DNA from 4 places in the Exiguobacterium sp. s189 genome. Region 1 is predicted to be linked to each of the others. Evidence: riboswitches for the same ligand, from Rfam matches in the RefSeq annotation. Region 1 holds a riboswitch; each other region holds the start of a gene.

Region 1 (3,228 bases):
GAGGCCTTCCGACTAAAGCGCAAGCGACAGCGATCCGCTGTTTCTGTCCGCCTGACAACGAATCGATTTTGCGGTTTCGATAATCACTCAACTGTAACGATTCGAGGATTTCCGTTACGCGTTGCTCGATGTCTGAGACAGGTGCCGACAAGTTCTCAAGTGTGAAAATCAGTTCTTCTTCCACCCGCTCCATGACAAATTGCGTATCCGGGTCTTGAAACACCGTTCCGACCTGCTGATTGATCTCGCCAGGTGCATAGTCGTCGTATGATCGTCCAAGTAGTTCGAGTCTACCATCAAGGATTCCGTCACAATTCTCCGGATAGAGACGGTTGAATAGCGCGAGAAGCGTCGATTTCCCGCTCCCACTCGCTCCAGATAACATCGTACGACCTTGCCGAACCGATACCGTGACATCCTTAAGAATCGCCTCAGAACTCTCTGGGAATCGAAAATGAAGTGACTCTGTCTCAACCATGGACGTTCCCACTTCGTGAAATCGCATAACCGCGAAGTGATCCTGTCTTCAGCAATAGGTCACTGAGCAACTTCCCACCGATTCCAGCGATGACCATCCCACTGACGGCTCTCAGCCCGAACATCGTCGCCACATAGCCTGGCTCTAACATCGCGAAGCCACTCATGAAATATGTATAGACGAAACTCGTGACAGCCGACCCAAATCCGGCCAGCATGAGAACCCATAGCTCATAACGTCTATAGCCCGTCATCGCAAAGACGGCTTCTGCCCCTAAACCTTGTACGATGCCGACCAAGATGATGCGCGGTCCAATGGCATTGCCAATCAACATCTCAATCGTTGCGGCCATCACTTCTGAGATGAATGCTGCCCCCGGTTTACGAATGATGTATGCCGAGATAATCGATACGATAAACCAGATGCCAAAGATCCACTCGTAGGCGATGGGACCGATCAACCCTGCCCACAAGTTACCGATATGAACGAACAATAAATAGACGACCGCGAAGACAACAGATAATACGGAGACGAGGACGACTTCTTTCAATTTCCACGATTTAAGCATGTCGCCCTCCATGTGACGGACTATTTACGCTGAACGTCACCGTCATGACAACATGTCGGTTCTTTTCGCGCGTCCGCTTAAAGGCCGCCTCGTAGTATGAGAACACGTCATCTAAGTTTCCGTGGATGCCTGATGCATAATGCATCGACTCGTTATAGACACCAGCCTGTTTTGCTTGCTCGATTTCCTCATAGATAAGCTCCATATAATTGTCAGCACCCATCGGATAGAGTGCGAACTGCGAAGACACATACTGGTCTCTTGATGCACTGTTTGATGGTTCGCTCGGAGCCTCGAGTGCCTCGTCTCCCGTCGAATCTCCCGGACAACCGACAGAGAACGTTCCGCTCATCGAGACGTGCTTTCCTTCCTCCGAAGCAAGACTCAACACCGTTCGAGCGACGTCAAACACGTGCTCGACTTGTCCACGGATGACCGTAGACACATCATCCGTATGTCTCCACACACCTGACAGATCCGTTCGTTTTAGTGCACCTTTGATTGTCCCGACAAAATCGTCTGTCATCGGGCTTAGTGTGAATCGAAACCCGACAATCGGACTCGTACCACATGATTCATTCATTCTATTTCCCCCTCTAAATGTGTTTGCATAAAAAAAGCCGCATTCATGAGAATGCAGCAGCAAAATCTATACAAACTTGCATAGAGAAAGTGCCGCACTTCCTCACGCCAGTATTATCTGGATCGAGTTATAAGGGATCGGAGCCATGCTCTCATCTCAGCCGAAGCACCCCTAGTGCAGTCATTAATATGCGGTTACTTATGCAGTCACAGTATAGCGATGTTTCGAAGCTTTGTAAACGGTCAATCTGAATATGTGACGAATTGACCTGTACCAGGGAGCGGGTCATGGAACGAATCCCACGATGCTTCCATCTCCTCATCCGTCAACAAGCAAGCGTCAAGTGACCGCTCGACCGTCTCACGGTCCATTCGTTGACCGATGAGGACCAATTCGTTCTGTCGGTCTCCGTACGGTTCGATGTAGTCTTCGCGCAGTTCCGGTTCGGTTGCAAACATAGCCTCTCGTTCGCTCTCCGGAAGTGTCGCTAACCAACGCCCCGCATGTTCGAGCGTTGATGCATACCCAGCTTGTGAAAACAGACAAGCAAGGTCGTTTCGTGTCGCAATCCACAAGAAACCTTTGGCACGAACGATTTCTTCAGGGTAATGTTCCATCCAATTCATCAAACGCTCAGGATGGAATGGTCGACGCCGACGGTAAACGAACGAGCTGATGCCATACTCTTCCGTTTCCGGCGTATGTTCTTCCGACTCGAGTTCTTGAATCCAACCTGCAGCGCGCATCGCTTGGTCAAAATTGAACAACCGGACGTCAAGCAGGTCATCTAACGCCACATTCGAGTAGGTCGACGTCAACAACTTAGCACTCGGATTGAGCGTTTTCAGTAAGCCCTTCATTTCCTGCAGTTCTTCTTCAGATACCCTGTCCGCCTTGTTCAATACGATGATGTCCGCAAACTCGACTTGGTCGACGAGAAGGTCGACGACTTCACGTACGTCACCTGTATCGACGGCTTGTTGGCGTTCCATAAGCGATTCACCGGAATTGAAATCTTTGAAGAAGCGGTACGCATCAACGACCGTGACCATCGCATCGATATAGACACGGCTCGTCAAATCGATTCCGAGCGCGTCATCGGCATACGTGAACGTCTGCGCAACAGGAATCGGCTCAGAGATACCAGAAGACTCGATGATGATGCCGTCGAGCTCACGATCTTTCGTTAATTCATAGACGGCTGTCAACAAATCTTCGCGAAGCGTGCAACAGATACATCCGTTCGAAAGTTCGACTAATTTTTCATCGGTCCGGGAGAATCCTCCCTGCTCGATCAACTTCTCATCGATATTCAGTTCACTCATATCGTTCACGATGACGGCATATTTCTTGTGATCCCGGTTATGTAAGATGTGGTTAAGCAGCGTCGTCTTGCCGCTACCAAGATACCCCGAGAGTACCGTAATTGGAATTCGTTTCATGATATATCCTCCATTTAAATCGTAATGATTACTCTTTATATAATGGAATGGGAACATCTTTTTGTCAACAAAAAAACACGTCCAACGACGTGTTTTTGAATATGTGGGAATTTATTCTTCAAGTGCCCTTCTTTCGGCTTCCGAGCGCGGATAAGCG
Region 2 (3,228 bases), on a different contig from region 1:
GGCGACGGGATGCGCGACCACTTGCCAGAAGAATTGTGGGAGATGCTCACGGCGACGTATGCCTCGGCTGAGCTGAGCGCAATCGAAGACACGCATGATCGCCTGCAATCACTCTTCTTCTTTTGTGCACAACGTGTCGCGGAACAAGGTGATTTCGTCTTCCGGGAAGAAGAAGCCAGACGCGTCCGTGCCGCATGTGCAACACTTCGACATTCGAACGATTAATGAGGCCGTGAGCCGGGAAACGCTCCTTATAGAGAAAGGAGCGTTTTTTCATGAACCCATATACGACATTTATTGCCCTTTTAGTCGGAAGTCTTGTCCTCTTTGTCGGCATTCGTTTAAAGAAATGGCCGATCATTTTGGTCGCGATGCTTCCCCTTGGTCTCGTCGCATTTAATATGTTCTTACTCATCACGGGGCGCTAGGACATGTTCACTTGTCTTTTTGATACATCGATTTGATGAAGAAGGCACTCGGTAACAAAATGCCGATGGCGCCTTCGATGATGGCGAATAATCGGGTCAAACCAATCGGCAACAAATCACCAAATCCGATTGATAATAAAGTGACCCCGCTGAAATACAGGAGGTTTTCCCAAGTCGGTTCAACGGTATTCATGGATTCGAGTGAAGTCACAAGAATGACTGAATCACGAGACAAAGCATAATAAATCAATGTGAATCCTAACATGACTCCAAATAGGCTAACGAACAACTGAGCGAACAATCTCCCGTCAAATCCTGTTTGCTTGTATGTTTGACGTTTGAAAAACCAAAATACGTTCAAACTGATGAAAAGTAACGCAATGATTAGTAAAATCGGATTCAATCTGAACATCTCCCTTTCGCACAATAGATTCACTTACCCATTCCCGAAGCAGAAAATGAGAAACAGAATCGGAAAAGGTTTGCAATTGATGAAAAGATTGATAGAATGTGGTCGAAGACGACTGAATTTCATAATGTTTGCCACTAGGGGAGTCGCGTCACGCGGCTGAGATGGACAAGGTCCAGACCCTTCGAACCTGATCTAGTTCACGCTAGCGTAGGGAAGTGGGCGAGACGACTCATATGGCTTCACCTAGATATGACTGTTCGAGACGCCGCTTCCGTTATGGGAGGCGGCGTCTTTTTATCTGTTATAAGGGGGAGTTGTTATGAAATTTACAGATCACTTACGTCAGGAAGCGGATGGATTGTTTGAAGCAAGCTTTCATCATCCGTTCGTCCGTTCACTCGGAGAAGGAACACTCGATGAGAAAAAGTTTAGACATTACGTCATGCAAGATTCGTATTACTTGAATCAATTCTCAAAAGTGCAGGCCAAAGGGGCGACGCTCGCACCGACAATGGAACTATCGAGTCGCTTTTTGACACATGCCTTACACACGATCGAGGCGGAACTCTCACTTCATCGTGAGTTCTTTACGATGCTCAACGTGACGGATGTTGAACTGGCGACATTCGAGCCGGCACCGACCGCTTACGCGTATGCGCTTCATATGCAACAGGCAGGACCGACACTCGGTGACGTATTGGCGTCAATCCTTCCGTGTTATTGGGTGTATTACGAAATCGGTGAACGCTTAAAAGATAAACGACCCGACCATCCGATTTATTCAGCTTGGATTGCGACGTACGGTTCGGAGTGGTTCCGTGAGTTAGTGGAAGAACAGATTGATCGGTTGGATGAATTGGCTGGACAAGCGACAGAAGAAGAACGGCTTCGTTACACAAAACTCTTCTTGAAGAGTTGCTATTACGAAGTCGCCTTCTGGGAAATGGCATGGACGCTCGAATCTTGGACGTTGTCACAGGAGGTCAACCAATGAGACATGAAATTTGGAGTGAGATTCGAAAGCAGGAACCGTTGATTCACAACATCACAAACACGGTTGTCGCCAACTTTTCGGCGAATGGACTGCTCGCCATCGGTGCCTCTCCCGTCATGGCAGATGCGATTGAAGAAGTGGCAGAGATGACGTTTGTGAGCGATGCGCTCGTGTTAAACATCGGGACACTTGGGACGATGACGGAAGCGACGATGATTCGTGCAGGACAAGCTGCAAATGAAGCGGGGTGTCCGGTCGTGCTCGATCCGGTCGGAGTCGGGGCGACATCGTTCCGCCGAGATGTCGTCGAGCGGATCCTTCGCCACGTCCGTGTATCGGTCATTCGTGGAAATGCAGGAGAAATTGCCACATTGATTGGCGTTGATTGGACAGCGCGAGGTGTGGATGCGGGTGACGGGGCGTATGAACCAAATCAATTGGCACTCGAAGCGGCGAAACGATATGGATGTGTCGTGGCCGTGACCGGAAAAGAAGATATGGTCAGCGACGGAAGTGTCGTCATAGAAGTTCATGGTGGGACGAAACGAATGACCGATACGACCGGTACGGGATGCTTACTCAGTGCGGTCGTCGGAGCATGTCTAGCGGTCGAAAAGAATGCCCTCAAGGCGACGGTGACAGCCGTATCAGGATATGCCTATTGCGGGGAGTTGGCGAGTGAACGGGCAGAAGGACCAGGAGATTTTCCGATTCACTTTTTAAATGCCCTCCATCAATTGACGCAATATACAATCCCGACGAATCGAATCGAGGTGTCGACCTCATGAGACCACAAGTCTTGACGATTGCAGGATCTGATTCAGGGGGCGGAGCTGGTATTCAAGCCGACTTAAAAACGTTTCAAGAGCTCGGTGCGTTCGGGACAAGTGTACTTACCGCCATCACAGCCCAGAATACACTCGGCGTGCACGGGATTGAAGCAATTTCCCCGGAAATGATCACTCGGCAAATCGATGCAGTGGCCAATGACTTTCAGATTACAGCATGTAAGACCGGCATGTTGGTAGATGCGGAGCGGATTGAAGCGGTAGCCGCAGCACTTGAACGTCATCGTTTCCAACACGTCGTCGTCGATCCTGTCATGGTGGCGAAAGGGGGCGCTTCTTTGTTGCAAGTTAGTGCAATCGAGGCACTTCGGACGAAGCTGTTGCAGTATGCGACGGTCGTGACGCCAAATATCCCTGAGGCAGAGGTATTGGCCGGAATCGAGATTCGAACAGAGGCAGATCAGATGAAGGCCGCTCAATTGATTCGTGCACTCGGAGTCGAAGTCGTCATCATCAAAGGTGGGCATATGGAAGGTGTGAAGGCCGTCGATTTGATTGTGTCCGAATCTGAAGTGTTTCAAGTGAGCGCACCCCGCGTTCGGACGA
Region 3 (3,228 bases), on a different contig from region 1:
CAAAGACAAGAAGCCGAAGACGGTCGAAGTCGTGATTCGTACGGTTGACGCACGTGGTGAGATTGAGGTGCTTCGTGATCAAATCACAGAGACGACAACGTATTCGTATACGCTCGTCATTGCCCCTGACGAAGTCGGGACGGCGACGATTGAAGTCGATGGTGAGATTGTCCGAACAGATTCAGTCACATATGCACAAGCTGAAGAGGCACAATAAAGAGGTGACGGTGTCGTCACCTCTTTTTTAAAGGAGGTAGTCATAATGAAAGGAACAATCATTCGCCTTCAAGGCGGGTTTTACGATGTGATGACCGAGACGAATCAAGAGATTCGTTGTCGGGCCAGAGGAAACTTTCGAAAGCGCAACATCTCACCGGTCGTCGGCGATGATGTGGTGATTCAAGATCAAGAAGATGGGACCGGCTATATTTTAGAGGTGGAAGAGCGTCAAAACCACCTCGTTCGCCCGCCGATTGCCAATATCGATCAGGCGTTCCTCCTCTTTTCAGTAAAAGAACCGGCGTTTTCGTATCATTTACTCGATCGTTTCCTCGTCCTCATCGAGTCAAAGCAAATTCATCCGATCATCGTCTTGACGAAGATGGACTTGCTCGATGAACATGAAGTCGAGCCGATACAAGAAGCGATTGCACGTTACCGGGCCATCGGATATGACGTGATTGAGACATCGACGGAGCATGCTCACGGAGTGGATGAAGTGCGCGGTCTTTTCAAAGAGAAGACGAGTGTCTTCGCCGGTCAGACCGGTGTCGGAAAAAGTTCGTTACTTAACGCTGTCGCGCCAGAGCTCGAGTTGGCGACAGGGGAAATCTCTAAATCACTCGGTCGAGGAAAGCATACGACGCGTCACGTGACGTTAATTCAATTAGCGGACGGTCTTGTTGCCGACACACCTGGATTTTCAAGCTTGGAGTTTCCTCAAGAACTTGAGGCAGATGAACTCAGATGGTGCTTCCCTGATTTCGTGGAACGCCATGACGATTGTAAGTTCCGCGGATGTGCTCACCTGAATGAACCGGGATGTGCCATCAAACAAGCCGTTGAAAATGGTGAAATCGCTTCAACAAGGTACGAGAATTATGTTACCTTTATGGAGGAGTTAAACGATCGAAAACGGAGGTATTGACAGATGATTAAAATTGCACCATCTATTTTAGCGGCCGACTTTGCCAATTTGGAGGCGGAAGTGAAAGCTGTCCAAGAAGCGGGAGCGGACTATATCCATTTTGACGTCATGGACGGACAGTTCGTGCCGAACATCTCGATTGGTCTGCCGGTCCTCGCAAGCTTGCGTAAAAAATCAGACATGGTCCTCGATGTGCATTTGATGATTGACCAACCGGAACGTTATGTCGAAGACTTCGTGAAAGCGGGTGCGGACATCGTGACCGTTCACGTGGAAGCGACGAACCATTTGCATCGCGTCTTGCAACAAATCAAAGCGGCTGGCGCAAAATGCGGAGTCGTCTTGAACCCGCATACACCGCTCTCGACGATTGAGCACGTGCTTGCGGACGTCGACATGGTATTGCTCATGACCGTCAACCCAGGGTTCGGGGGACAAGCCTTCATCGAATCGGTCGTACCGAAAATTTCAGCACTCAGTCAGCTCCGCCAAGACCGTCAGCTTGATTTCGAGATTGAAATCGATGGTGGTGTCAACGCGGAAACGGCAAAATATTGCATCGACGCAGGGGCTGATGTCCTTGTTGCGGGATCAGCCATCTATAATCAACCAGATTATAAAGCAGCCATCGATAGCATTCGTGGCGCATCTCGTGTATAATCGACGATAGAACAACAAGATAGAGTCGCAAGGGGTGTCACATGATGTGGCTGAGAGGCATACGCTAACCCTTTGAACCTGTTCCGTTCACACGGACGTAGGGATGTGGCGAAAATGCACGTTGCGAATCCAAGCAGCATGGCGTTTACGTCATGCTGCTTTTTGTCGTTCAACCAAATAAAGGAGGAAGAAAGATGAAATCACGTTTCAAATTACAAGCGCTCATTGAAATTTCATTGTTTGCAGCGCTCGGGCTCATTTTTGATTTGCTCATTCCATACCGTTTGCCACAAGGGGGATCCATCAGTTTAGCGATGCTCCCGATCTTTGTGATGGCATTCCGCCACGGATTAAAAGGTGGTCTCGCGACAGGTGCCCTCGTTGGGACACTTCAACTCTTGTTCGGTGCCTATATTTTCACGCCTGTACAATTCCTGCTCGACTATACGGTCGCTTATGGTCTCGTCGGAATGGCTGGAGTGTTCGCGGGGCGTGTGAAGCAAGCTGCGAGCAACGGGGCGACGAAGACGCTTGCCACTTATTTAGTACTCGGGGCGCTCCTTGGTTCGATGTTACGATACGCGGCGCACGTCATCTCGGGAATTGTCTTCTTTGCTGAATATGCAGAAGGTCCGGTCGTTGCCTATTCACTAGGCTATAATGCTACGTATATGGCACCATCCTTTGTCATCTCAGCCATCGTGTTGGTGCTCCTCTTCACGACAGCACCACGTTTCACGCGTGTGGCGACACGGGATCTCCGTCAATGAATATATTGATCGTCGCGGCGAGTCCGGAACCCATTCCGGACTTACCGCGTGATGCCGATTTTGTCATCGGTGTCGATGGTGGATATCAAAGATTATTAGATGAAGGGATCATGCCAGACGTCGTGGTCGGGGACTTTGATTCGTTTAAAGGACTACCGCCTGAGGAGGCGCTACGCTATCCTTCGGAGAAAGACGTGACGGACTTAGAGATTGCATTAGCGTTCGCGAGAGAACGCGGGGCGACACGGATGGATGTATACGGTGGCTTAGGCGGACGCATCGATATGACGTTTGCGAACGTCGGCTTACTTGAAGCGTATCCGGAGATGGTTCTTCACGGAGATGGTCAAACGGTTTATCTCGTGAGAACAGGTAGCGAGGTCATTATGAAGCGAGACGGGCACTATCTTTCCTTCATGCCTTGGAAGACGGCCACGATCTCGATTGAAGGTGTCAAGTATCCACTCGACCATCATGAGGTCAAGAGTGGGGAGGCGTTGACGATTTCGAATGAATGGACCGAAGCGTCTGCCCGATTGACGGTCCATCAAGGAATGGTTCTCGTCATGATCATTAAAAAATAAGCAAAAAAAATCCCATCGGCGAATGCCGCTGGGATTTATTCGTTCGTGTATAAGTATTATACGCGTT
Region 4 (3,228 bases), on a different contig from region 1:
TTCATTAAGACTTTCCTTTCGTTTGTAGGTTGTTCACGCGATCGCGATGGAACGGGGAAGTCACATCTTCCGAGATAAGACTGATCGTATGTCCATCCGGGTCCACTACGTCAAAGCAAGACATGCCTCCGAAATCGTGAAGCGGTGTCGCAATCAACCCTGCTTGTTCGAACGATTGATACGCGAAATGAATGTCTTCACAAATGACGTTGAAATATACATGGGCTTGTCCTGACGCATCTTTGAACGTTGTGGGTTGCGGTGACGAGGTTTGGATCAATCCGAGCTGAGTCGAACCGTCTGGTAGACACAAACCGATGCCTCCTTCCCAGCGACCAATTTCTTTGGCATCAAAATAAGTGGTATACCAGTGTAGGGACTGTTCGACATCTGATACGGGAATGAAGATACTTCCGATTCGGAACATATGATAACCTCCCTTTCTATTTCTAGTGTAGCGAATGCATGATCTTGAAGATACGGGGGAAGAAACTTTTTACGGGAGAAAGCGTATGAAAGAGAGAGAAAATCAATGAGGTGAAAGCATGAAAGGAAATGAAATCACGATTCAGCCGATTGATGCATTCAATCGAGAGGCAATCATTACTCTATCAGTGGACGAGAAACAGTCCCGATTCATCGAGACGAATGCCGAGTCGCTTCAAGAGATGGTCGAGGATACGAAATATAATTGGCAGAGCTATGCATTTTATGACGGTGAGCGACCGGTTGGCTTCATGATGGTCGGAGCAGAAAATCAGACAGAACGTTATGTGTGGCTCGATCGTTTCATGATGGATCAACACGAACAGGGGAAAGGCGTCGGGACGAAGTGTCTACGCACCGCAGTGGAATTTATCCAGACAGAGTACGATGTGGATGATATCATTCTGAGCCTCCATCAAGAGAATGAAGCCGCGAAACAATTTTATGCGAAGAACGGGTTTGTCGACAGCGGCTTAATCGATGAATCGAATGGCGAAGCAATCTGGGTCTTTCACACAAAAAACCGACCGTCATGAGTCGGTCGGATTCCTAAATCAAAATACGTTATTTGAGTGTGCTCGGTCGCAACTGTTTGACACGTGATAAGACGAGCCAACCGAGAAGCGCGCCTGTCAAACTAGAAGCAAGGAACGCTGGAATGAAGAAGAAGGCACCGAACGTCGAACCCATCAACAGTTTTGCGTACGGGACGGCAATCAACGAAGCGATAACCCCAGTCCCGATGATTTCTCCGAGAGCGGCCGCATAGACGCGGTTCGTGCGAACGAAGAACATACCAGCAAGAAATGCACCAATCATGCCACCGGGGAATGCGAGCAGTGACCCTGTGCCGGTCATGACGCGAATGAGTCCGGTCACGAAAGCGACGAGAACGGCTCCGATTGGGCCGACGGTAACTCCGGCAATCACGTTCACCATATGTTGAATCGGATAAGCGCGGGCGACACCTGTGGGAATCGAGATGAACATTGAGCCTACGACGGCGATGGCGACGAGCATTGCCATCCAAGTGAGTTGTTGAATACGCATGAATAGTCTCCTTTCAAAAATAAAAACGCCACGTTTCCAGATGGAAAAATGGCGTGGACATACAGAGACGTATCCCAAGCCACTTCCCTACGCTGGTATGAGCCAGATCAGGTTCGAAGGGTCCGGCACAAATGCCGTCTCAGCCCGAAGGCTCCCCTAGTGGTCGTTTATTGACTTGAGTATAGCATAACTAAAATCGGAAAGAAGGGACGGAATTATCCCTCATTCTTGGCTAATAGGTCCTCATAGTCCTTCTCGTTCCAAAAGAGCGGTGAGATGGATTCGGGACCTTTTAATATTTCTCCATCTTGATCATATACGATGGCATATCCGTTCTCGACATCGAACACGAACAAGTCGGCAGTGACTTCGGTCACGCCATTGCCGGCGATAATCACATCGTCGATTGGTTCCCGTGCCAGTTCGACACCCGCTTCATCGAGTTCGACGAGGAGGGCTGACGTGTACGCATGGCGGTCATAGACGGATTGAAATTCATCCTGCGTAAGGATGACGTCGGTAGGCGGGGCACTCGTTCCAAATTTTCGATTCTCTATCTCTTCGACATACTGAAGGAAAGACTCCTCTTGCCAAAACAGCGGAGCGACCGATTCGGAACCGTTAATCAACGTCCCGTTCTGACTGTCGAATACCGTGGCATACGTCCCGTCATCGAGTTTGAACGGATAAATATCTGCATATGTGTGCTCAAGCCCGTTTCCGGCAATGATGACGCGTTCAAACGTCTCGCGGAACGGTTTGATGCCTTGTTGTTCGAGCGCAGCGAGGAGCGGTTGTGTTTGTTCATATTGGTCATAGACGTCTTTAAAGTCTTCGCGCGTCCATTCAGTGATGGGTTCATCGGTTGATTCGATCGGGATCGGATTGTCTGCCACCGTATCCGTACAACCTGTGAGTAAAAGTGCACCTAATCCGAATATCGCCCATCGTCTCATGATTTCATCCCCTTAACTGACATTTTCCACCATTTTATCATTCATGAATGAAAAGTAGAACCTGTGCACATTCTCACTCGGGGTGAGGACGTGTCGCGTAGTGATCGAGTGTGCTCTTAAAGTGGAGTGTGTCTTCTTCAGAAATCGTCACGCCTGAGGATGTTCCGTAGCGGACCGCATGATAAACGGACGGGTTCATCGGTAAATCGATGCGTTGGAACCACTCTTGCAGTGTCTCATGAGCACGCAATCGCTTGACTGGTACGAGAGATTGGTTGAATGTGATCAGTGCATCGCGAATCGGGACGTTCGTGAACGCTGTGAGCGTCGAAACGGAAGAAGCGTTCTTGTTTAGTAGCGATTCGACAAGCGGGTCTATGCTTGAATCAACATGATCTCGTGCGCGCGCCAAACGTTGCTTTCGTTTTCGATAGACATAAAAACCGAGCAAACAGAATGCAATCAAAGCGACCAATAAACCGAGATTTCGTCGTGTGGACTCTCCAGAGCCCGTAAATCTCTCAAGAGGTTTTATTTTTCCTTTTCGAGGATCCAATTCAAACGGGTAATCTGCTTTGGATTCACCGATTAAAATTCCATCCTCATCCGATAGGAGATCAGTCGGGGGACTGTTATTTTCCTCGACGGGGATCGTTTCCGGGTTGTAGAGCCATTCGAATACACTCGTTGCAACCATCATCATCGTAAAGGTGACGAGGAGTGTAGCGGCAATCAT

Evidence for each region. A riboswitch is a leader RNA that binds a small molecule or an ion and turns the genes downstream of it on or off. The one in region 1 is predicted to bind thiamine pyrophosphate.
Region 2: another riboswitch for thiamine pyrophosphate. It lies ahead of tenA (thiaminase II); the one in region 1 lies ahead of KNO99_RS12040 (Ykof family thiamine-binding protein).
Region 3: another riboswitch for thiamine pyrophosphate. It lies ahead of thiT (energy-coupled thiamine transporter ThiT); the one in region 1 lies ahead of KNO99_RS12040 (Ykof family thiamine-binding protein).
Region 4: another riboswitch for thiamine pyrophosphate. It lies ahead of thiW (energy coupling factor transporter S component ThiW); the one in region 1 lies ahead of KNO99_RS12040 (Ykof family thiamine-binding protein).

The regions. Positions count from the first base shown of each region.
Region 1 covers NZ_JACSKM010000010.1:6,626-9,853, reverse strand. The annotation lists gene KNO99_RS12050 (ABC transporter ATP-binding protein) at 1-478, opposite strand, end outside; gene KNO99_RS12045 (ECF transporter S component) at 471-1,046, opposite strand; gene KNO99_RS12040 (Ykof family thiamine-binding protein) at 1,039-1,629, opposite strand; TPP riboswitch at 1,712-1,812, opposite strand; gene KNO99_RS12035 (GTP-binding protein) at 1,872-3,071, opposite strand; gene KNO99_RS12030 (hypothetical protein) at 3,183-3,228, opposite strand, start outside.
Region 2 covers NZ_JACSKM010000001.1:463,205-466,432, reverse strand. The annotation lists gene KNO99_RS02360 (aminoglycoside 6-adenylyltransferase) at 1-225, shown strand, start outside; gene KNO99_RS02355 (hypothetical protein) at 276-428, shown strand; gene KNO99_RS02350 (potassium channel family protein) at 436-840, opposite strand; TPP riboswitch at 967-1,071, shown strand; gene tenA (thiaminase II) at 1,160-1,834, shown strand; gene thiM (hydroxyethylthiazole kinase) at 1,831-2,622, shown strand; gene thiD (bifunctional hydroxymethylpyrimidine kinase/phosphomethylpyrimidine kinase) at 2,619-3,228, shown strand, end outside.
Region 3 covers NZ_JACSKM010000002.1:294,782-298,009, reverse strand. The annotation lists gene pknB (Stk1 family PASTA domain-containing Ser/Thr kinase) at 1-217, shown strand, start outside; gene rsgA (ribosome small subunit-dependent GTPase A) at 260-1,147, shown strand; gene rpe (ribulose-phosphate 3-epimerase) at 1,151-1,807, shown strand; TPP riboswitch at 1,828-1,928, shown strand; gene thiT (energy-coupled thiamine transporter ThiT) at 2,002-2,577, shown strand; gene KNO99_RS04315 (thiamine diphosphokinase) at 2,574-3,161, shown strand; gene rpmB (50S ribosomal protein L28) at 3,218-3,228, opposite strand, start outside.
Region 4 covers NZ_JACSKM010000001.1:505,565-508,792, reverse strand. The annotation lists gene KNO99_RS02645 (VOC family protein) at 1-5, opposite strand, end outside; gene KNO99_RS02640 (VOC family protein) at 5-427, opposite strand; gene KNO99_RS02635 (GNAT family N-acetyltransferase) at 546-1,022, shown strand; gene thiW (energy coupling factor transporter S component ThiW) at 1,051-1,536, opposite strand; TPP riboswitch at 1,604-1,704, opposite strand; gene KNO99_RS02625 (hypothetical protein) at 1,752-2,492, opposite strand; gene KNO99_RS02620 (hypothetical protein) at 2,566-3,228, opposite strand, start outside.